2 linked regions of the Massilia sp. METH4 genome follow. The protein of the gene in region 1 interacts with the protein of each later gene in a pairwise test. Links are inferred from orthologs where the notes say so. Each region holds a gene or a part of one and is shown in the gene's direction. Other genes may lie near its edges. The genes, in order: hflK and ftsH.

Region 1 (5,967 bases):
TGGGCAAGTCCACGCTGATCAACACGCTGCTCGGCGAGGAGCGCGTGATCGCCTTCGACATGCCGGGCACCACGCGCGATTCGATCGAGATCCCGTTCGAGCGCGACGGCAAGCACTACACGCTGATCGACACCGCCGGCATCCGCCGCCGCGGCAAGGTGTTCGAGGCGATCGAGAAATTCTCGGTCGTGAAGACCCTGCAGTCGATTTCGGAAGCGAACGTGGTGATCCTGATGCTGGACGCCCAGCAGGATATCTCCGAGCAGGACGCCCATATCGCCGGCTTCATTCTTGAAAGTGGCCGCGCCCTGGTGCTGGCCGTGAACAAGTGGGATGGCCTGCAATCGCACCAGCGCGACCAGGTGAAAAACGACATGGACCGCAAGCTCGACTTCCTCAGCTTCGCCAAGACGCATTTCATCTCGGCGCTGAAGGGCACCGGCATCGGCCCGTTGATGAAGTCCGTCGACGCCGCCTACGCGGCCGCCACGGCCGACCTGTCGACGCCGAAGCTGACGCGCGCCCTGCAGGAAGCGATCGAAAAGCAGGAGCCGAAGCGCAAGGCGGGCCTGCGCCCGAAGATGCGCTACGCCCACCAGGGCGGCATGAACCCGCCGGTGATCGTCATCCACGGCAACTCGCTCGACGCCGTGAGCGAGCCGTACAAGCGTTACCTGGAAAAGCACTTCCGGGATACGTTCTCGCTGGTCGGCACGCCGCTGCGGATCGAGTTGCGGACGGGTAAGAATCCGTTCGACAAGCGCGAGAAAAACTGACCCCCCGGTCGCCGGCATAAGCAAACCGGTGTCGGACACCATTTCCCCGTGGGGAAATGGTGTCCGACACCGGTGTTCGGCGGCCGACGGCCACCGGTCGAGCAGTCAATTTCGCAAGCGCACCGGCTTCACATTCCGAATGCATTTTTTCCACGATTTTCATTCGGACACCCCTGCATGAATCACAAAAAACGGTTACAGTAGCTTCGAAGCATTTCCGTCTGGCGGAGGGGTCATTTACCTCTGCAATAAGGAGTAGCCGGCACTTGAAATCAAGCGTTTCGCCTCCAATTCCAACACAACAACATAAACTGGAGCTGTTATGAGCAATAAAGGGCAATTGTTACAAGACCCATTCCTGAACGCGCTGCGCAAGGAGCACGTTCCCGTCTCGATCTACCTCGTCAACGGCATCAAGTTGCAGGGCCATATCGAGTCGTTCGACCAATACGTCGTCCTGCTGCGTAACACGGTTACGCAGATGGTGTACAAGCATGCCATTTCGACCGTGGTGCCGGCCCGCGCCGTCAACCTCAATATCGATTCCGAGGCAGAGTAACGTTGATCGTTGAGACAACGCCCAAGCTTTGCCTTCCGCTTCATCGTTCCCGGCCCAGTCCATGCGCGCAGCTTTAGTCGGTGTGGATTTCGGCCAGGGTGACTTCGCCGCCAGTATCGAGGAATTGATGCTGCTCGCGCGTTCCGCGGGGGTGGAGCCCATCACGACGATCACCGGCAAGCGTTCCAGCCCCGATGCCGCCTATTTCGTCGGCAGCGGCAAGGCCGACGAGATCGGCCACGCCGTGCAGGACCACCAGGTGGAGATCGTCATCTTCAACCATGCGCTGTCGCCCGCGCAGCAGCGCAACCTCGAAAAGCGCCTCAATGTGCGGGTGCTCGACCGTACCAGCCTGATCCTCGACATCTTCGCCCAGCGGGCCCAGAGCCACGAGGGCAAGCTGCAGGTCGAGCTGGCGCAGCTGCAGCACCTTTCCACCCGCCTGATCCGCGGCTGGACCCACCTGGAGCGGCAAAAGGGCGGTATTGGCCTGCGCGGCCCGGGTGAAACCCAGCTCGAGACCGACCGCCGGCTGATCGGCGAACGGGTGCGCATGCTGCGTGCCCGCCTGGCCAAGCTGCGCAAGCAGCATGAAACGCAGCGCCGTTCTCGCGGCCGCAACAATGCCTTTTCCGTGTCGCTGGTCGGCTATACCAACGCCGGCAAGTCGACGCTGTTCAATACCATGACCAAGGCCGGCGTTTACGTCGCGGACCAGTTGTTCGCCACGCTGGACACGACGTCGCGCCGGGTGTTCATGGGCGAGGAAGCCGGCAATGTCGTGATCTCCGATACGGTCGGCTTCGTGCGCGAACTGCCGCACCAGCTGGTCGCGGCATTTCGCGCCACGCTGGAGGAAACCATCCATGCCGACCTGCTGCTGCATGTCGTCGATGGCGCGAGCCCCGTGCGCATGGAGCAGATCGAGGAAGTCAACGCCGTGCTGCGCGAGATCGGCGCCGATCATATTCCCCAGATCCTCGTCTGGAACAAGATCGACGCGGCCGGCCTGGAGCCGGCGGTGGAACGTGATGAGCATGATAAGATTTCACGCGTTTTCATCAGTGCCCGCACGGGTGACGGCCTCGATCTGCTGCGCGCGGCCATCACCGAGGCAGCCCAGGAACAACGGGAAGCGAACCTGCGTCCGAAGGACGACACGCCGCCCGATGCCATTTCCACATTCACCGATGTTTAAAACATGCCTCTTTCCTCACTAGCGAAAAGATTAGGCTTGAAGCTGTCCCTGAACGACCCCCGCTGGGGCCAGGACAAGGATGGCAACAGGCAGGCCCAGGAAGGCAAAAAGCCCGGCGACGGACCGCCGGATCTCGACCAGTTGTGGCGCGATTTCAACCAGCGCCTGAACGGCCTGTTCGGCAACAAGAACCGCAACAATAACGGAGGCGGCGGCGGTGGCAGCGGTGGCGGCGGCGAAATGAAAGGCGCCGGCGTGACCGTTGGCGCGGTCGCCGTCATCGCGCTGCTGGTCTGGTTGGCCAGCGGCGCGTTCATCGTGCAGGAAGGCCAGAAGGGCATCGTCACCACGTTCGGCCGCTTCAGCCACGAGACCCCGGCCGGCTTCAACTGGCGCTGGCCGTATCCGTTCCAGGCCAACGAGGTCGTCAACGTGTCGCAGGTGCGCACGGTGGAAGTGGGCTATCGCGGCAATATCCGCAACAAGCAGGCGCGCGAATCGCTGATGCTGACCGACGACGAGAACATCATCGACATCCAGTTCGCCGTGCAGTACCAGCTGAGCGATCCGGTGGCCTGGCTGTACAACAACCGCGACGCGGAAGACACCGTTCGCCAGGTGGCCGAGACGGCAATCCGCGAGATCGTCGGCCGCAGCAAGATGGACTACGTGCTGTACGAAGGCCGCGAGAAGGTGGCCTACGACACGCAGCAGCTGATGCAGCAGATCCTCGATCGCTACGCGTCCGGTGCCGCCATCACCAACGTGACGATGCAGGGCGTGCAGCCGCCGGAGCAGGTACAGACCGCGTTCGACGACGCCGTGAAGGCCGGCCAGGACCGCGAACGCCTGAAGAACGAAGGCCAGGCCTATGCGAACCAGGTGGTGCCGACGGCGCGCGGCGCCGCCTTCCGCCTGTTGCAGGAAGCGGAAGCCTACCGCTCGATGGTGGTGGAGAACGCGACCGGTAACGCCGACCGCTTCAAGGCCGTGCTGACCGAGTACCAGAAGGCGCCGGGCGTGACGCGCGACCGCATGTACCTGGACACGATGCAGCAGATCTTCGCCAACACCAGCAAGGTGATGGTCGACTCGAAGGCCGGCAGCAACCTGCTGTACCTGCCGCTGGATAAACTGATCGCGCAGGTGGCCGCCACCGAGGCGCAGCGCGCCAATGTGACGGCGCCGCCGCCATCGGCCGTGCTGCTGCCGCAACCGTCGGAACCCGCCTATAACGGGGATTCGAACCGGGCGCGTGAATCGTCCCGTAGCCGGGAGGGCCGTTAATGAACCGTATCGTAACTTTTGCCGTCACCGCGTTCATCGCGCTGATGCTGCTGTCGTCCACCGTGTTCGTGGTGGACCAGCGCAAATTCGCCATCGTCTTCGCCCTGGGTGAGGTGAAGCAGGTGATCCGCGAACCGGGCCTGCACTTCAAGCTGCCGCCGCCGTTCCAAAACGTGATCTACCTGGACAAGCGCATCCAGACGCTCGATTCGCCCGAAGCGGACCGCTTCATCACGGCCGAGAAGATGAACATCCTCGTCGATTCGTTCGTGAAGTGGCGCGTGGTCGACCCGCGCCTGTACTTCGTGCGCTTCGGCGGGGACGAAGGCCGGGCCGGCAACCGCATGTCGCAGATCGTGAAGGCGGCGCTGAACGAGGAAATTACCAAGCGCACCGTGCGCGAAGTGATCTCGGGCCAGCGCGGCAAGGTGATGGAAGGCCTGCGGGCCAAGGTCGACGCCGAAGCGAAGGAGATCGGCGTGCAGATCCTGGACGTGCGCCTGAAGCGTGTCGACTACGTCGAGCAGATCAACAACTCCGTCTACGAGCGGATGAAGGCCGAGCGCCTGCGCGTGGCCAACGAGCTGCGCTCGACCGGTTCGGCCGACTCCGAGAAGATCCGCGCCGACGCCGACAAGCAGCGCTCCGTGATCCTGGCCGAAGCCTACCGCGAGGCCGAGAAGATCAAGGGCGAGGGCGACGCGAAAGCCACGGCGATCTACGCCGAGGCATTCGGCCGCAACCCCGAGTTCTACAAGTTCTACCGCAGCCTGGAAGCCTATCGCGCGTCGTTCAAGACCAAGGCCGACGTGATGCTGGTGGACCCGAACTCGGAGTTCTTCAAGTACTTCAAGGGCAGCGGCTCGGCTGGCAAGTAAGCCGCCGCCGTGAGCGAGCAGCAGGGGCCGGATCCTCGGATCCGGCCCCTGTTTTTTTCCTTCGCGGCTTGCCGCAGAGCGGCGGAAAACCGGTGGCGTAGCAGGGGTTTCGGGGAGCATCGCTCCCTGCCTGCGCAGCGGAGATGGCCTGCAGGCCATCTTCCTTCCAGGCTCCGATTTTTGAAACATTTCCGGAAAAGCGGTGCCTGTCACCGGTTTTTGCTTGTCGTTTTTTCCTGTCGAGCCACGTTTTCGCGTAAAATATGCGGTTCGGTTTGCGCCGCCGCGTTTGCGCGCCAATCCGATTGAACGAATTTCAACAAACCGGTTCTCCCATGCCGAATTGGCTTTTGCCCGAACATATCGCGGACGTTCTGCCGTCCGAGGCGCGCAAGATCGAGGAATTGCGCCGCCTGATGCTGGATAACTTCCGCCGCTACGGCTACGAACTCGTGATGCCGCCGCTGCTCGAATACGTCGAGTCGCTGATGACAGGTGCCGGCCTGGATACCGACCTGCGCACCTTCAAGCTGGTGGACCAGATTTCCGGCCGCATGCTGGGCCTGCGCGCCGACATGACGACCCAGGTCGCCCGCATCGACGCCCACCTGCTCAACCGCGCCTCCGTCACCCGCCTGTGCTATGCCGGCCCGGTGCTGCATACCCGTCCTTCGGGCTTGCACGCCACCCGCGAGCCGCTGCAGATCGGCGCCGAGATCTATGGCCACGCCGGCCTGGAAGCGGATGCCGAGATCCAGGAGCTGGCGCTGGCGTCGCTCGAGATGGCCGGCTTCACCGAAGTGCGCCTGGACCTGGCCCACGTGGGCGTGCTGCGCGCGATCCTCGAACAGGATGCGCTTGCCAAGCGCGACCACGACGCCATCGTGCAACTGCTGCGCGCCAAGGACGTGCCCGGCCTGCGCACCCTGACCGAGGGCTATGCCGCGGCCACGCGCGACGCATTGCTGGCGCTGCCCAACCTGTATGGCGATGTCGATGTGCTGGCCACCGCCAGGCACGCGCTGCCGGACCTGCCGGGCATCGCCAAGGCGCTGGCCGAGCTGGCTGCGCTGGCAGCTTCCGCCATCGGCCGTGCCGAAGTGGCGATCGACCTGGCCGACCTGCGCGGCTACCAGTACGAGAGCGGCGCCACGTTCGCGCTGTACGTGCCGGGCCTGCCGAACGCCGTGGCGCGCGGTGGCCGCTACGACCACGTAGGCGAGGCCTTCGGCCGCGCCCGCCCGGCGACGGGTTACTCGATGGACTTGC
Region 2 (17,216 bases), 4.1 Mb from region 1 along the record:
GACATCGCCGTCAAGGATGGCTACAAGGTGACGGGCATCACCGTGTCCGGCCATTTCTGGGGCGAGCTGTCGCCGGCACAGTGGACGATGCCGGGCGTGGCCACCAATGAAATGAGCTTCAGTTTCGACGTGCACCAGCTGGGCAACCCGCCGATCGAATCGAACGGCGCCCACGCGCAGAACCTGAATACCCAGCAGGCTTTCTCCCTCGTTACCGGCGGCACCGCGCTGCAGGGCGAGTTCTCCGTCTCGTTCGCCGGCTTCAACAGCGTGGGGGCGGAGAGCGTGATGTACTACGACGAGCTGTACAATGAAACGTACTGGCTCGGCTCCAGGGCATACAGCGGCATGGGCGACCTGGTGATGACGATCGAGGTGTCGCCGGTGCCCGAACCCGCCACCTACGGCATGATGTTGGGCGGTATGGGACTGCTGGCCTTCGCCGCGCGCCGCCGGCGCGCCTGAACGGCGACCCCGCTTTGGCGCAGGCATCCTTCCCCTGCGCTCGCCGGCCGGCGCCGCCCGGCCCTGACGGCCCGGCTGATACATCAGCGCCGGGCCGTTTGCTCAACTGCGCGATTTTCCTTTGCGTTTCGCCGCCGCCGCGTTGACCCGCCAGACCGGGCGGAGTTAAATCATTGCGCGCGTGACAACGGTTCCTGCCGATCCACGGCGGGAGTGCAGGTCCTTTGCAGGCCGTGCGCTGCGCACCCCATCGATTGGCTGTCATAAAAGGAGACCGCAATGCTGAATGCTTCGCCCGGTGTTTTCCGCCGCCCCCGCCCGGATACGTTCGCCCGTGTATTGCTTGGCACGCTGCTGGCAGGCGCCATGGGCGCGAGCCTGGCCGGCGACGAGTCCTACGGGCAGCGCCCGTACCGTTTCGACTTCGGCAATGGACCCGTCGAGCCGGGCTGGATCGGGGTGCGCGCCGAGGATGCCTATGCGCCGGAGAAGGGCTATGGCTTCAACACGCCGGAGCAGATGAGCAATGTGGCGGCGGCCGGCACCGGCGTGGCCAGCGACGCCGTGCGCTTCCTGCAATTCGGCACCAAGAGCAGCAACACCTTCAACGTGGACCTGAAGCCGGGCCTGTACCGCATTTCCGTTACGCTCGGCAATACCTCGCGCGCCAGCGTGGCCGCCGAGGGCGTCTACCAGGTAATCAACATGACGGGCAATAACGCCACGGATGCGTTCGAGATCCCCGTCACGGACGGGCAACTGAACCTGCTGGTGACCGAGGGCCGGGCCGGCACGCCGTTCACCCTGAGCGCGCTCGAAGTCAAGCGCGTGTCGCCCAAGCCGGAAACGAGCCCCACGATCTGGGTGGGCGGCGATTCCACCGTCGCCAACTATTACCCGCTGGCCACCAGCGTGCAGGGCGGCTGGGGGCAGCTGCTGCCGGACTATGTCGATGCCCGCTCCTACCAGATCCGCAACATCGCCAGCGGCGGGCAGATCGCGCGCGGTTTCCGCGATGGCGGGCAGCTGGAGACCATCCTGAAGTACAGCAAGCCGGGCGATCTCTTCCTGCTCGAGATGGGGATCAACGATACGAACCCGAAGAACGAGACCACGGAAGCGCAGTTCAAGGAAATCATGCGCGACATGGTGCGCCAGGTGGCCGCCACGGGCGCCACGCCGGTCCTGGTGACCCCCCAGGGCCGCGCCACGGACTTCAATCCCGAAGGCGTGCACAGCTCGACAGGGCGCTGGTACCGCCGTGCCACGCTCGCACTGGCCCAGGAGGAGGGCGTACCGCTGGTGGACTTGAACGTCTTGTCGTCCGCCTATTTCACGCAGATCGGGCCGGAAGCGACGCTGGCGCTCTACATGGCCGGCGACAGCCTGCATCCGAACCGGGCTGGTGCCGCCGAGCTGGCGCGGCTGGTGGCCGAAGACCTGGAGCGGCAGGGCATTCGCGCAGTGGCCCCCGATTGACTCTGCGGTGACGCAGCCGGCGGCGGATTGCTGAACGGAACGGCGCATGCGCGGGGGCGCTTGGGTGCGCCGTGCGCCGGCATGGCGAGGGAAAATAGCCCTCCGCAAGCCCGGCCGGCATTGCCGAACGGGCCCCTTTGAGTTATAATTCAAAGGTTTAGCCAATTCATATCCGTCGTAGCGCCTACCCACTCAATCCATTCTCATCCGACCCGCAGCCTGGCTTAGCCCGGCTTTCTTTTTATGCGGGCCGACTGGCGTGGCGCTGCTACGGTAACTTTACAGGAGTTGCCCTTGCCGCCATTTTTTTCTGGCCCCGCCGTTCCCGCCATCCTGGCTCTTGCCGATGGCACCGTCTTCAAAGGTTATTCGATCGGTGCCGCCGGTCACACGACGGGCGAAGTCGTCTTTAACACCTCCATCACCGGGTACCAGGAAATCCTGACCGACCCGAGCTACTCGCGCCAGATCGTCACGCTGACCTACCCGCACATCGGCAACTACGGGATCAACCCGGAAGACGTGGAAGCGACCAAGGTGCACGCCGCCGGCCTGATCATCCGTGACCTGCCGCTGCTGGCATCGAACTTCCGTTCCACCCAGTCGCTGGGCGATTACCTGAAGGCCGAGAACGTGGTCGCCATCGCCGGCATCGATACCCGCAAGCTGACGCGCCTCCTGCGCGAAAAAGGCGCGCAGGCCGGTGCGATCCTGACGGGCACGCAAGGCGCCGAACCGTCGGTGGCCCAGGCCGTCGAGCTGGCCCGCTCGTTCCCCGGCCTGGCCGGCATGGACCTGGCCAAGGTCGTGACCACGCAAGCCCCGTACGAATTCACCGAAACGGAATGGAAGCTGGGTGAAGGCTACGGCAAGGTCGAGAACCCGCGCTTCCACGTGGTGGCGTTCGACTACGGCGTGAAGCGCAACATCCTGCGCATGCTGGCCGAGCGCGGCTGCAAGGTGACCGTGCTGCCCGCGCAGTCGACGGCGGCCGACGCGCTGGCCCTGAACCCGGACGGCATCTTCCTGGCCAACGGCCCCGGCGACCCGGAACCGTGCGACTACGCGATCCGCGCGACGCGCGAACTGATGGAAAAGAAGATCCCCACGTTCGGCATCTGCCTGGGCCACCAGATCATGGCGCTGGCTTCCGGCGCGAAGACGCTGAAGATGAAGTTCGGCCACCACGGCGCCAACCACCCGGTGCAGGACCTGGATTCGAAGCAGGTCCTGATCACGTCGCAGAACCACGGCTTCGCCGTCGATGCCGCGACCCTGCCGGAAAACTGCCGCGTCACGCACGTGTCGCTGTTCGACGGTTCGCTGCAGGGCTTTGCCCGCACCGACACCCCCGCGTTCTGCTTCCAGGGCCACCCGGAAGCATCGCCCGGACCGACCGATGTATCGTACCTGTTTGACCGCTTCATCTCGATGATGGAAGCCGCTGAGAAGAAATAAACATGCCAAAACGTTCTGACATTAAAAGCATCCTGATTATCGGCTCCGGCCCGATCGTGATCGGCCAGGCCTGCGAATTCGACTACTCCGGCGCACAGGCCTGCAAGGCGCTGCGCGAAGAGGGCTACAAGGTCATCCTCGTCAACAGCAACCCGGCCACGATCATGACCGACCCGGAAATGGCGGACGTGACCTACGTGGAACCGATCACGTGGCAAGTCGTGGAACGCATCCTGGCGAAGGAACGCCCGGACGCGATCCTGCCGACCATGGGTGGCCAGACGGCGCTGAACTGCGCGCTGGACCTGCACCGCAACGGCATCCTGGACAAGTACAAGGTCGAGCTGATCGGCGCCACGCCGGAAGCGATCGACAAGGCCGAGGACCGCGCCAAGTTCAAGGACGCGATGACCAAGATCGGCCTGGGTTCGGCACGCTCGGGCATCGCCCACTCGATGGAAGAGGCATGGTCGGTGCAGCGCGAGCTGGGCTTCCCGACCATCATCCGTCCGTCGTTCACCATGGGCGGCTCGGGCGGCGGCATCGCCTACAACGAGGAAGAGTTCGAGCAGATCTGCAAGCGCGGCCTGGAAGCGTCGCCGACCAACGAGCTGCTGATCGAAGAGTCGCTGCTGGGCTGGAAAGAGTACGAGATGGAAGTGGTGCGCGACAAGGCGGACAACTGCATCATCATCTGCTCGATCGAGAACCTGGACCCGATGGGCGTGCACACGGGCGACTCCATCACGGTGGCGCCGGCGCAGACGCTGACGGACAAGGAATACCAGATCATGCGTAACGCCTCGCTGGCGGTGCTGCGTGAAATCGGCGTGGATACGGGCGGCTCGAACGTGCAGTTCTCGATCAACCCGAAGGATGGCCGCATGATCGTCATCGAGATGAACCCGCGCGTGTCGCGTTCGTCCGCGCTGGCGTCGAAGGCTACCGGCTTCCCGATCGCCAAGGTCGCCGCCAAGCTGGCCGTGGGCTTCACGCTCGACGAACTGCGCAACGAGATCACCGGCGGCGCGACCCCGGCTTCGTTCGAGCCGTCGATCGACTATGTCGTGACGAAGATCCCCCGCTTCGCGTTCGAGAAATTCCCGGCCGCCGACCAGCACCTGACCACGCAGATGAAATCGGTGGGCGAGGTGATGGCGATGGGCCGCACGTTCCAGGAATCGTTCCAGAAAGCCCTGCGCGGCCTGGAAGTGGGCGTCGATGGCCTGAACCAGAAGACCGTGGATCGCGAGAAGCTGGAAGAGGAGCTGGGCGAGCCGGGTCCGGAGCGCATCTGGTACGTGGGTGACGCGTTCGCGCAAGGCTTCACGCTGGAAGAAGTGCACCAGCTGACCAAGATCGACCCGTGGTTCCTCGTGCAGATCAAGGAAATCGTCGACCTGGAACTGTGGCTGGACACGCAGAAGCTGGAGAACCTCGACAAGAACACGCTGTACCGCCTGAAGCAGAAGGGCTTCTCGGACCGCCGCCTGGCCTACTTGCTGCAGACGACCGACATGGCCGTGCGCGAGAAGCGCCGCGAGCTGGGCATCCGCCCCGTGTACAAGCGCGTGGACACCTGCGCCGCCGAGTTTGCCACCAACACGGCGTACATGTACTCCACGTACGACGAGGAATGCGAATCGAACCCGACCGACAAGAAGAAGATCATGGTGCTGGGCGGCGGCCCGAACCGGATCGGCCAGGGCATCGAGTTCGACTACTGCTGCGTGCACGCCGCGCTGGCGATGCGCGAGGATGGCTATGAAACCATCATGGTCAACTGCAACCCGGAAACCGTGTCGACCGACTACGACACGTCCGACCGCCTGTACTTCGAATCGCTGACCCTGGAAGACGTGCTGGAAATCGTCGACCTGGAAAAGCCGGTCGGCGTGATCGTGCAGTACGGCGGCCAGACGCCGCTGAAGCTGGCGCTGGACCTGGAAAAGAACGGCGTGCCGATCGTGGGCACCTCGCCGGACATGATCGACGCCGCCGAAGACCGCGAGCGCTTCCAGAAGCTGCTGCAGGACCTGGGCCTGCGCCAGCCGCCGAACCGCACCGCGCGCACGGAAGAAGAGGCGCTCAAGCTGGCACAGGAGATCGGCTACCCGCTCGTGGTGCGTCCTTCCTACGTGCTGGGCGGCCGCGCGATGGAGATCGTGCACGAGCAGCGCGACCTGGAGCGCTACATGCGTGAAGCGGTCAAGGTGTCGAACGACTCGCCGGTGCTGCTGGACCGCTTCCTGAACGATGCGATCGAGTGCGACGTGGATTGCATCTCCGATGGCGAGTCCACGTTCATCGGCGGCGTGATGGAACACATCGAACAGGCCGGCGTGCACTCGGGCGACTCGGCCTGCTCGCTGCCGCCGTATTCGCTGGCGCAGGAAACGATCGATGAACTGAAGCGCCAGACCGCGCTGATGGCCAAGGGCCTGAACGTCGTCGGCCTGATGAACGTGCAGTTCGCGATCCAGAAGCAGGAGATCGACGGCGAGCTGAAGGACGTGGTGTTCGTGCTGGAAGTAAACCCGCGCGCCTCGCGCACGGTGCCTTACGTGTCGAAGGCCACCGGCCTGCAACTGGCCAAGATCGCCGCGCGCTGCATGGTGGGCCAGACGCTCGCTTCGCAGGGCATCACGAAGGAAATCGTGCCGCCTTACTACAGCGTGAAGGAAGCCGTGTTCCCGTTCGTGAAGTTCCCGGGCGTGGACACGATCCTGGGTCCGGAAATGAAATCGACGGGCGAAGTGATGGGCGTGGGCCAGACGTTCGCCGAGGCGTTCGTGAAGTCCCAGCTGGGCGCGGGCGTGAAGCTGCCGAAGTCGGGCAAGGTGTTCCTGTCCGTGAAGGCGTCGGACAAGCCGCGCGCCGTGAAAGTGGCGCGCGACCTGGTCGACGCGGGCTTCACGCTGGTGGCGACGAAGGGCACGGCGGCCGTGATCGAAGCGGCGGGCATCCCCGTCACGCCGGTCAACAAGGTGGTCGAGGGCCGGCCGCACATCGTGGACATCATCAAGAACCACGAAATCGCCCTGGTGATCAACACGGTCGAGGAAAAGCGCAACGCCATCGTCGATTCCCGTGCGATCCGCACCTCCGCACTGCAGTCGCGCGTGCCGACGTACACGACGATCGCCGGCGCGGAAGCCGCGGTAGCCGGTATCCGGCACCTGGACGAGTTGCAGGTGTACGATTTACAAGGGCTGCACAAGACTTTAAACTAAGCCTTATACTAGGCGTCGCAGCGGGTCCATAGCCGGCCCGCCGCCATGCAATCCCACAGAGCCCGCGCTCCCTGGCGCGGGCTCTGTGCTTTTTCATTCACCGAAGAGACGAAACATGAATTCTGTTCCACTCACTAAATACGGCGCCGAACTCCTCAAGGAAGAACTGCACCAGCTGAAGACCAAGGAACGCCGTATCGTCATCGACGCGATCGCCGAGGCGCGTTCGCATGGCGACCTGTCCGAAAACGCCGAATACGACGCGGCGAAAGAGCGCCAGGCCTTCGTGGAAGGCCGCATCGCCGAACTGGAAGGCAAGCTGTCTTCCGCCCAGATCATCGACCCGGCCACGCTCGATGCCGATGGCCGCGTCGTGTTCGCCGCCACCGTCGACCTGGAAGACCTGGAGTCGGGCCAGAAGGTCAGCTACCAGATCGTGGGTATCGACGAAGCCGATATCAAGCTGAACAAGGTGTCCGTCACCTCGCCGATCGCGCGCGCCCTGATCGGCAAGTCGGCCGGCGACATCGTCGAAGTGCAGGCCCCGAGCGGCCCGCGCGAATACGAAATCCTCGAAGTCCGCTACGTGTGATGCTGGCGAAAGCAGGGCTGCTGGAGAGGGTTCGCCTTCTCGTGACCGTGCTGTGGGCCGGCAGCCTGTGGACCGTGGGCTACCTGGTCGCGCCCACGCTGTTTGCCACGTTGTCCGACCGCGTGCTGGCCGGGTCGATCGCCGGCGCCATGTTCCACGCCGAGGCCATGCTGTCGCTGGGCTGCGCGCTGGCGCTGCTGGTGCTGCTGAAGTTCGCCACCCCCGACTGGACGCCGAGGCGCCGCCGCACCGTGCTGGCGCTGATCGCCGCGATGGCGCTGTGCACCGTCGTCAGCCACTATGGCCTGCAACCCATGATGGCCGAACTGCGTGCCGCCGCGGGACCGGGCGGGGTGATGGAGTCCGCCGCCAGGTCGCGCTTCGGCATGCTGCATGGGATTTCCAGCGTAATCTTCCTCGTGCAAAGCGTCCTGGCGGGCTGGCTGATCCTCAAGCAATAGTTGCCTGAAAAATGGGGACAGACCCCATTTTTCAAGAAACATTGCTCGGAAAATGGGGTACGTCCCCATTTTTCAAGCAACAAAAAAGCGGGCAAGCCCGCTTTTCTGGTCTGTGGGCCAATCAGCCCAGCGCGTTCTTCTTGGTGCTGGCCTGCCGCTTCTTGGCCCGCTTGATGGTGCCGCCTTCGGTGACGCGCTCGTTGCCCTTCAGCATGACCTTGCTGACGGTCGGCTTCTTGGTGCCGCTGGCGCTGGGCTTGACGATGGTGACCATGCGCATGCCCTTGCCGGTCTTGGTGGTGCGGGCTTTTTCGGCTTCCTTCTTCGGGCGGTACAGCACCAGCAGCTTGCCGATGTGCTGGACCGGCGCGGCTTCGAGCTGCTCGCAGATCGTTTCGTACATCTCGATGCGGGCTTCGCGGTCGTCGCCGAACACGCGGACCTTGATCAGGCCGTGGGAATCCAGTCCCAGTTCGATTTCCTTCATGACGGCTTCGGTCAGGCCGGCTTCCCCAATGAGGACGATGGGCTTGAGCGCATGGGCTTCCGCGCGCAGGGCGCTGCGCTCAGCAGGGGTGAGGTTCAACATAATGATTTTTGGTGGTTCCTTTAAAAGCAGTATTCTACGCGAATGGCAAAGAACAAATTAAACAAAAACTGGTTGCACGACCACATTAACGACCCGTATGTGAAGGCGGCCCAGAAGGATGGCTACCGCGCCCGCGCGGCCTACAAGCTCAAGGAGATCGACGAGGACGAGAAACTGATCAAGCCCGGGCAGGTGATCGTCGACCTCGGCTGCACCCCCGGCAGCTGGGGCCAGTACACGCGGCGCAAGCTGGCCGGCAAGGAAGGCGGCGGCATCAACGGCACGATCATCGGCCTGGACATCCTGCCGATGGAACCGATCGCCGACATGCATTTCATCCAGGGCGACTTCCGCGAGCAGGCCATCCTCGACCAGCTGGGCGAGGTGCTGCAGGGCCGCAAGGCCGACCTGGTGCTGTCGGACATGGCGCCCAACCTGTCGGGCATCGCCACGGCCGATGCCGCGCGCATGGAAGACCTGATCGACCTGGCCATCGAATTCTCGCAACTGCATTTGAAACCAGGCGGGGCCTTGCTGGTGAAATGCTTCAAGGACATGGGTTTTTCGCAAATCGTCGAGAAATTCCGCCACGAGTTCAAGACGGTCGCGCAGAAAAAGCCGAAGGCCAGCCGCGACAAATCCTCGGAAATCTTCCTGCTCGGCCGTGGACTGAAGCATCCGGCGCAAAATTGACGCGAATTTGCGGTTTGCTTGCGCCAACCGGTGGAAAAAATCGCCGGATGGCCTTGTATTCCGCACGCCGAGCCGCACATCGGCCCCAGGCGGCGCGCGTTGCGCGCGATCCGCGCAAAATCGCGCCGATTCGGTGGCCGATTTTGATGTTTTGATACGTGCGCTGCTGCTTTCGCGCACCTTTAGGCCGCTTTGTAGCACGCTTTGGCCTAATGCGGGTAAAATCGGATTTCTGCTACAGGTAACAGGTGCGCGAGCATCCAAGGAGTTTTCGTGAATAACATGTTTTCCAAATCCGCCATATGGGTTGTCGTAGCCCTGTTGTTGTTCATGCTGTTCAAGCAGTTTGACAACCACAGCATCTCCGGCGGCAGCAAGACCATTGCGTATTCCGACCTGTTGGATGAGATCAAGGCGAAGCGCATCAAGGACCTCGTCATCGAGGGCAATACCATCACCGCGACGAAAACGGACGATACGCGCGTGCGCACCACGTCCACCTATCTCGACCGCGGCCTGATCGGCGACCTGCGCGACAATGGCGTGCGCTTCGACGTGCGTCCGCCGGAAGAGCCGTCGTTCCTGCAGCAGGTATTCGTGTCGTGGTTCCCGATGCTGCTGTTGATCGGCGTCTGGATCTTCTTCATGCGGCAGATGCAGGGCGGCGGCAAGGGCGGGGCGTTCTCGTTCGGCAAGTCGAAGGCCCGCATGCTCGATGAAACCAACAATACCGTCACGTTCTCGGACGTGGCCGGCTGCGACGAAGCCAAGGAAGAAGTGACGGAGATCGTCGACTTCCTGAAAGACCCGACCAAGTTCCAGAAACTGGGCGGCCGCATTCCGCGCGGCGTGCTGATGGTCGGTCCTCCGGGTACCGGTAAAACGCTGCTGGCGCGTGCCATCGCCGGCGAAGCGAAAGTGCCGTTCTTCTCGATCTCGGGCTCCGACTTCGTTGAAATGTTCGTCGGCGTGGGTGCGTCCCGCGTGCGCGACATGTTCGAGAACGCCAAGAAACATTCGCCCTGCATCATCTTCATCGACGAGATCGACGCGGTCGGCCGTCACCGCGGCGCCGGCATGGGCGGCGGCAACGACGAGCGCGAACAGACGCTGAACCAGCTGCTGGTGGAAATGGACGGCTTCGAGGCTTCGTCCGGCGTCATCGTGATCGCCGCCACGAACCGTGCCGACGTGCTGGACAAGGCGCTGCTGCGTCCGGGCCGCTTCGACCGCCAGGTCTCCGTGGGCTTGCCGGATATCCGCGGCCGCGAACAGATCCTGAACGTGCACATGCGCAAGGTGCCGATCAGCACCGACGTGAAGGCCGACATCCTGGCTCGCGGCACTCCGGGCTTCTCCGGCGCCGACCTGGCCAACCTGGTCAACGAGGCCGCGCTGTTCGCCGCGCGCCGCAACAAGCGCCTGGTGGACATGCAGGACTTCGAGGATGCGAAGGACAAGATCTTCATGGGTCCGGAGCGCAAGTCGATGGTGATCCGCGAAGAGGAACGCCGCAACACGGCGTACCACGAGTCGGGCCACGCCGTCGTCGCCAAGCTGTTGCCGAAGGCCGACCCGGTGCACAAGGTCACGATCATGCCGCGCGGCTGGGCGCTGGGCCTGACCTGGCAGCTGCCGGAACATGACCGGATCTCCGGCTACAAGGACAAGATGCTGGAAGAAATCTCGATCCTGTTCGGTGGCCGTATCGCCGAGGAACTGTTCGTGGGCCAGATGTCCACGGGCGCATCCAACGACTTCCAGCGCGCCACCAAGCTGGCCCGCTCGATGGTGACGAAGTTCGGCATGTCCGATTCGCTGGGTGTGATGGTCTACGAGGACGAGCAGAACGAAGGCTTCCTGGGCGGCACGAACAAGACCATTTCGGAAGCGACGCAGCAGAAGGTCGACGCCGAAATCCGCAAGATCCTCGACTCGCAGTATGCGCTGGCGCGCAAGCTGCTCGAGGAAAACCGCGACAAGGTTGAAATGATGACCAAGGCGCTGCTGGACTGGGAAACCATCGATGCCGACCAGATCAACGACATCATGGCCGGCCAGGAGCCGCGTCCGCCGAAGGCTGGCGTGACGCTGCGCAAGCAGCCCAGCGGCGACGGCCCGACCGCTTCGCCGAACGCGACCGCGCCGGCTTAAGCTGCGCCATCGCATGTCGTGACCTGAAGGGTGAGGAGCGATCCTCGCCCTTTTCATTTGTGGAAAACATGCCCCAGATTCCCTTCGGCCGCTACACGCTGCCGGCCAACCGTGCCCTCGTCATGGGCATCCTGAACGTCACCCCCGATTCATTTTCCGATGGCGGCAAGTTCGCCGCCCTGGACTACGCGCTGTCGCATGCCGAGCAGATGATCCGCGACGGCGTCGATATCATCGATGTCGGCGGCGAGTCGACACGCCCTGGTGCGCCCGTGGTGCCCGCCGAGGAGGAAATGCGCCGCGTGCTGCCGGTGCTGTACGCGCTGCGCGAATGCGGCACGCCCGTCTCGCTGGACACCTACAAGCCGGCGCTGATGAAGGAGGCCGTGCTGGCTGGCGTGGACATGATCAACGACATCAATGCGTTCCGCGCCCCCGGTGCGATCGAGGCCGTGCGCGACAGCGATTGCGCGCTCTGCATCATGCATATGCTTGACAAACCTGCAACTATGCAGGATAAACCTGCCTATGACGATGTCGTACTGGAAGTGACGGCGTTCCTGCGCGAGCGGATCGATGCACTGACGGCGGCCGGGATTGACCGGGGTCGTCTGTGGATCGATCCCGGCTTTGGTTTCGGCAAGACGGTCGAGCATAATTATGCCTTGCTCAAGGCCGGCAGGCGCCTTATCGGCGAGCTCGGCGTCCCGCTGCTGGCGGGGCTGTCGCGCAAGTCGATGATCGGCGCCGTCACCGGCAAACCCGTCGAGGGACGGCTGGCCGGCAGTATCGGCGGCGCGCTGGCCGCGGTCGCCCATGGAGCCGGCATCGTACGCGTGCACGACGTCGCCGAAACGGTCGACGCATTGAAAGTCTGGCACGCAGCCCAATAACTTAACTGAAGAGAACAACATGGCACGTAAATATTTCGGTACCGATGGTGTCCGTGGCCTGGTCGGTGAAGCGCCGATCACGCCGGACTTCGTGATGCGCCTGGGTTACGCCGCCGGCAAGGTGCTCGCGCGTACGGCCACGGCGGGCACGGCCCGCCCCACCGTCCTGATCGGCAAGGACACGCGCATTTCCGGCTACATGCTGGAGGCGGCACTGGAAGCGGGTTTCGCAGCGGCCGGCGTGGACGTGATGCTGGCGGGCCCGATGCCCACGCCGGCGATCGCCTACCTCACGCGCGCCCTGCGCCTGTCGGCCGGCGTGGTGATCTCGGCTTCGCACAACCCGTACCAGGATAACGGCATCAAGTTCTTTTCCGAGCAGGGCACGAAGCTGCCCGATTCCGTCGAACTGGCCATCGAGGCGCAGATCGACCAGCCGATGGCGTGCGTGGCGCCCGAAAAACTGGGCCGCGCCAAGCGCCTGGAAGACGCCCAGGGCCGCTACATTGAATTCTGCAAGAGCACGTTCCCGAACGAGCTGGACCTGCGCGGCCTGAAGATCGTGGTCGACAGCGCCCACGGCGCCGCCTACAACATCGCTCCGCACGTGTTCCACGAACTGGGCGCCGAGGTGATCCCGATCGGTAACAAGCCCGACGGCTTCAACATCAACGACGCCCACGGCGCCACCGCCCCGAAGGCCATGGCCGCCGCCGTGCTGGCGCACGACGCCGACCTGGGCATCGCCCTGGACGGCGATGCCGACCGCCTGATCATGTGCGACGCGAACGGCCGCCTGTACAACGGCGACGAACTGCTCTACGTGATGGTGATGGATCGACTGGCCACCGGCGAAGTGAAGGGCGCCGTCGGCACCCTGATGACCAATATGGCGCTCGAGGTGGCGTTCAAGGAAAAGGGCATCGGTTTCGCGCGCGCCAAGGTGGGCGACCGCTACGTGCTGGAAGTGATGAAGGAGAAGGGCTGGATCCTGGGCGGCGAAGGCAGCGGCCACCTGCTGGCGCTGGACAAGCACACGACCGGCGACGGCATCGTCTCGGCACTGCAGGTGCTGTCCGCCCTGAAGCGCAGCGGCCAGACGCTGGCGCAGATCGCCGGCGAGCTGGAAATGTTCCCGCAAACCCTGATCAATGTGCGCGTGCCGGCGGGCTTCGACTGGCAGCAGAATCCGGCGATGGTGGCCGAGAAGGACCTCGTGGAACGCGAACTGGGCGACGCCGGCCGCGTGCTGATCCGCGCCTCCGGTACCGAGCCGCTGATCCGCGTGATGGTCGAAGCGCGCGATGCCCACGTGGCGCAGAAATGCGCCCGGCGCATCGCCGACAAGGTCGAGGTGCCGCAAGCCGACGCGGCCTGATCGAGGGAGGCAGACCGCCGCCGTACGACGGTGCGGCGACAGGCGTGCACCGCCGACCTCGATTGACGCTCGGCATGCCGAGCGGTTATCATTTTGCTCCCACAGCGGGCCGCGGCCCGCTGTTCGCTTCTCCGGGACGGGTTGTTTCCTTCCCTTCCGCCGCATTCTGCCCATAGCTCAGCTGGATAGAGCAACGGCCTTCTAAGCCGTAGGTCGCTGGTTCGAACCCAGCTGGGCAGGCCAGTTTCACCAAGGGTTTCTACTGCCGGCCCTTGTGTTCAGTCCGCTCGTTCACATTTGCTTACCATCGAAACACCGCCGTTGCGCGTGTCAGCCACGCCCGGCGATATGCTGAACTTGCCCGCATGGAGCGGCGTCAGCGAAGGTAAAGCAATGCACCAACAACACGACACCCGGGAACCCATTTTTCGCAGCGACGAAGCCACCGCGGCCATCATCGAGGAAGCACTGCGCCTGTGCGCGAGCGAAGGCATCGATGGCGCGATCCGCTACATGGAACAGCGCGCGCTGGATCGTTCGACGATCCTGCGAGTGCTGTGCTCGCCGAAGTTCCGCCGCAACCGTGCGTCGCACTGACGCAACGACAATGTTTACCACTCAACAGTTGTCGTCGTTATAATGGCACGCTTCTGATTTGGAGGTGCCATGTCCGAGATCCGCTTTTCCAACAACTACCGCGACCTCTCCCAGTCGTCCGGCGTCGATGCGGGTTTCCAGTTCGAGTTCTATTGCGAGCGCTGCAGCGACAGCTGGCGCACGCACTACAAGCCGTATCGCAGCGGCCAGGCATCGGGCTGGATCCAGAAGGGGGCGAGCATCTTCGGCGGCTTGCTGGGCAATGCCAGCACGGTGGTGAGCGGCATGGCCCAGGCCGGCTGGCACAGCGCCCGCGACGAAGCGTTCAAGGAAGCGATCGCCGACGCGAAACAGCACTTCAACCGCTGCGGCAATTGCCACGACTATATGTGCGGGCCGTGCTTCGACCCTGCGACGGGCCTGTGCTTCAATTGCGCGCCGAACGTGCAGGTGGCGATCACGCGGGCGCGCGCCCAGGGCGAGGTGCGCAGCGCCGCGGCGCGCGCCGACACCGAAGGCGAGAGCCGCGGCACGCGCCACGACGTGAAGCAGGACATGCAACTGGTGTGCCCCCAGTGCCGCGCCGAGACGCATGGGGCGAAGTTCTGCCCGGAGTGCGGCTACAAGATGGCGCAGCAGGTGCCTTGCACCGCATGCTCCACGCTGCTGCAACCGGGCACGAAGTTCTGCACCGAGTGCGGTCACCGGCAAGCCTGAGTGGGGATCGCCTTACAGGGCGGCGATGCCGTCCCTGACCAGGCCCGCCGCCAGCAGCAGCATCACGGCACCGGTCATCGCCTCGATGCATTTCCAGGCCGCCGGCCGCGCCAGCACGCCGGCGAAGCGGGCGGCCGCGAAGCCCAGCATGCTGAACCACAGCAGCGATGCCGTCATGGCGCCGGCCGAGAAGGCGGTGCGTTCGTCCGCCGGGTAGCGGCCACCGATCGACCCCAGCAGCACGACGGTGTCCAGGTAGACATGCGGGTTCAGCAGCGACATCGCCAGCACGCTGGCGAGCGCGGCGGCAGCCGTGCGCGGCGTGGCGGCGCCGCCGATGTCGAGCCGGTTCGCCGACAGCAGCCCACGCCAGCTGCGCAAGCCATACCACAGCAGGAAGGCGGCGCCGCCCCAGCGCGCCAGGGCCAGCAGCAGCGGCGAGCCTTCGATCATCCCGCCCGCACCGGCCACGCCCGCGCCGATCAAGATCACGTCGACCACGATGCACGCGGCTACCGTGAGCGCCACGTGGCTGCGCTGCACGCCCATGCGCAGCACGTGCGCATTCTGCGCGCCGATCGCCATGATCAGGCTCGCACCCAGCCCCAGCCCGCTCAGATACACCTGTGTCGTCATTTCGCTCCCCTGAAAGCCGTCATTGTCGTGGCTGGCGCGAAGAAGATGAAGCTGAGTTAATATATTTCAGGTTTCATTAAATTTGCTTAACTCATGATGGATACCCGGCATTGCCAGGCCTTCCTGGCGGCGGCCGAGACGGGCAGTTTCGAGCTCGCCGCAGCCCAGCTGAGCATCACGCCGTCCGCGATATCGCAGCGCATCGCGGCACTCGAGACTGCGCTCGGTTCACCGCTGCTGGTCCGCAGCCGGCCGTGCCGCACGACTGCGGCCGGGCAACGCCTGCTGGTGCACCTGCGCCGAAGCAGGCTGATGGAAGAAGAGTTCCTGGCCGGCCTGCACGACGAACCGGCCCCGCTGCGCGTGCCCATCGCCGTCAACAACGACACGCTCGACACCTGGCTGCTGCCCGGCATCGCCGACTTCCTGCAGCGCGAGCGGCTTACGCTCGACATCGTGCTCGACGAGCAGAACTACACTTATGCGTTGCTGGAAAAAGGGGAGGCCGTTGCCGGCGTATCGAGCGAGGCCAAGGTCATGCGCGGTTGCGTCGTGCAGCCGCTGGGCGTGATGCGGTACCGGATGCTCGCTTCCCCGGCGTTCGCGGCCCGCTGGTTCCCGCGCGGCTTCGAGCGCGCCGCGGCCCTGCAGGCACCGGTCCTGGTGTTTTCGCGCAAGGACAGGCTGCAGTCCGATTTCATCCAGGCCGAACTGGGGTTAATGCCTGGTAGTTATCCGATGCATCATGTGCCGGCCAGCGCGGCTTTCCTCGATGCCGTCAAGCTGGGCCTCGGCTATGGCATGGTGCCCGTGGAGCAATACGGCAGTGCCCTCGAAACGGGAGAGTTGATCGATCTCGTCCCCGGCAAATTCACCGACGTGCCCTTGTACTGGCATGCCTGGCGGGTGCAGTCGCCCGCGCTGGAGCGCCTCGGCCAGGCAGTCGTGGCGGCCGCGAGGAGGTCGCTCCTGCCGCCGTGATGGCGTAAAAAAAGCCGGACACTGTCCGGCTTCTCGTCGACTTCCCTATGCCATCAATAGGTATAGAACATCCGCTGGATCTCGGCGGTATTGTTCGTCTTGGTCAGCGCCAGCATCAGCAGGATGCGCGCCTTCTGCGGGTTCAGCGTATCGGCGGCAACGAAATCGAGCTCGTCGTCGTTCGCTTCGCCGTTGCGGGCCAGGATGCCCTGGCCGACGCGGCTGGCGCGCACGATGAAGGTACCTTTCTTGCGGGCCGCGATCAATGCCGGCTTGACGCGGGCTGCCAGGCTGCCGTTGCCCACACCGGCGTGGATGATGCCCTTCGCGCCGGCGGCAATGAAGGCGTCCAGCGCCACGGGGCTCATGTTGGCGTAGCCGTACACGATGTCGACCTGGGGCAGGGCGTTCAGGTTGGCGATATCGAACTCCGTGTCGACCGTGTGCTTGCGGGCCGTGGTGCGGTAGAAGAACGGCTTGCCGCCCTGGATGTAGCCGGCCAGGCCCAGTTCGGGCGTCTTGAAGGCGTCAGGCGTCGAAGTATTGGTCTTGCTCACGTCGCGTGCGAAGTGGATCTGGTCATTGAAAGCCACCAGTACGCCCTTGCCGACGGCATCGCGGCTGCCGGCGATGGCGACGGCGTTGTAGAGATTGATCGGACCATCGGCGGACAATGCCGTGGACGGGCGCATGGCGCCAACCAGCACCACCGGCTTGCGGCTCTTGACGACCAGGTTCAGGAAGTAGGCCGTTTCCTCGGTGGTGTCGGTGCCGTGCGTGATCACGATGCCATCCACGTCGGACTGCGCCAGCAGGGCGTTGACGCGCTTGCCCAGGGTCAGCCAGTGCTCGTTCGTCATGCTTTCGCTGGCGATCTGGAATACCTGTTC

What was found.
Region 2: the proteins of hflK (region 1) and ftsH interact in binary tests that used the Escherichia coli proteins (3 or more experiments, as listed by UniProt). The link is inferred for Massilia sp. METH4 from one-to-one orthologs.

The regions. Positions count from the first base shown.
Region 1 is NZ_CP146614.1:48,971-54,937, reverse strand. Bases 1,754-4,678 are described here. They hold hflK (FtsH protease activity modulator HflK), read left to right. Parts: upstream 1,754-2,536; coding sequence 2,537-3,820; downstream 3,821-4,678. Other genes in these bases: hflC (protease modulator HflC), read left to right, coding at 3,820-4,678; hflX (GTPase HflX), read left to right, coding at 1,754-2,533. In the rest of the region: ribosome biogenesis GTPase Der, read left to right, coding at 1-776; RNA chaperone Hfq, read left to right, coding at 1,099-1,335; more of hflX, read left to right, coding at 1,397-1,753; more of hflC, read left to right, coding at 4,679-4,698; V6Z91_RS00235 (ATP phosphoribosyltransferase regulatory subunit), read left to right, coding at 5,034-5,967.
Region 2 is NZ_CP146614.1:4,105,622-4,122,837, forward strand. Bases 8,762-11,683 are described here. They hold ftsH (ATP-dependent zinc metalloprotease FtsH), read left to right. Parts: upstream 8,762-9,243; coding sequence 9,244-11,124; downstream 11,125-11,683. Other genes in these bases: V6Z91_RS18130 (RlmE family RNA methyltransferase), read left to right, coding at 8,762-8,970; folP (dihydropteroate synthase), read left to right, coding at 11,193-11,683. In the rest of the region: V6Z91_RS18095 (PEP-CTERM sorting domain-containing protein), read left to right, coding at 1-465; V6Z91_RS18100 (GDSL-type esterase/lipase family protein), read left to right, coding at 745-1,944; carA (glutamine-hydrolyzing carbamoyl-phosphate synthase small subunit), read left to right, coding at 2,239-3,402; carB (carbamoyl-phosphate synthase large subunit), read left to right, coding at 3,405-6,635; transcription elongation factor GreA, read left to right, coding at 6,751-7,227; V6Z91_RS18120 (DUF4149 domain-containing protein), read left to right, coding at 7,227-7,688; ribosome assembly RNA-binding protein YhbY, read right to left, coding at 7,810-8,277; more of V6Z91_RS18130, read left to right, coding at 8,320-8,761; more of folP, read left to right, coding at 11,684-12,017; glmM (phosphoglucosamine mutase), read left to right, coding at 12,037-13,395; V6Z91_RS18155 (hypothetical protein), read left to right, coding at 13,789-13,992; V6Z91_RS18160 (zinc ribbon domain-containing protein), read left to right, coding at 14,062-14,709; V6Z91_RS18165 (LysE family transporter), read right to left, coding at 14,722-15,345; V6Z91_RS18170 (LysR family transcriptional regulator ArgP), read left to right, coding at 15,439-16,326; V6Z91_RS18175 (type II asparaginase), read right to left, coding at 16,380-17,216. UniProt on the Escherichia coli protein: Acts as a processive, ATP-dependent zinc metallopeptidase for both cytoplasmic and membrane proteins. Plays a role in the quality control of integral membrane proteins.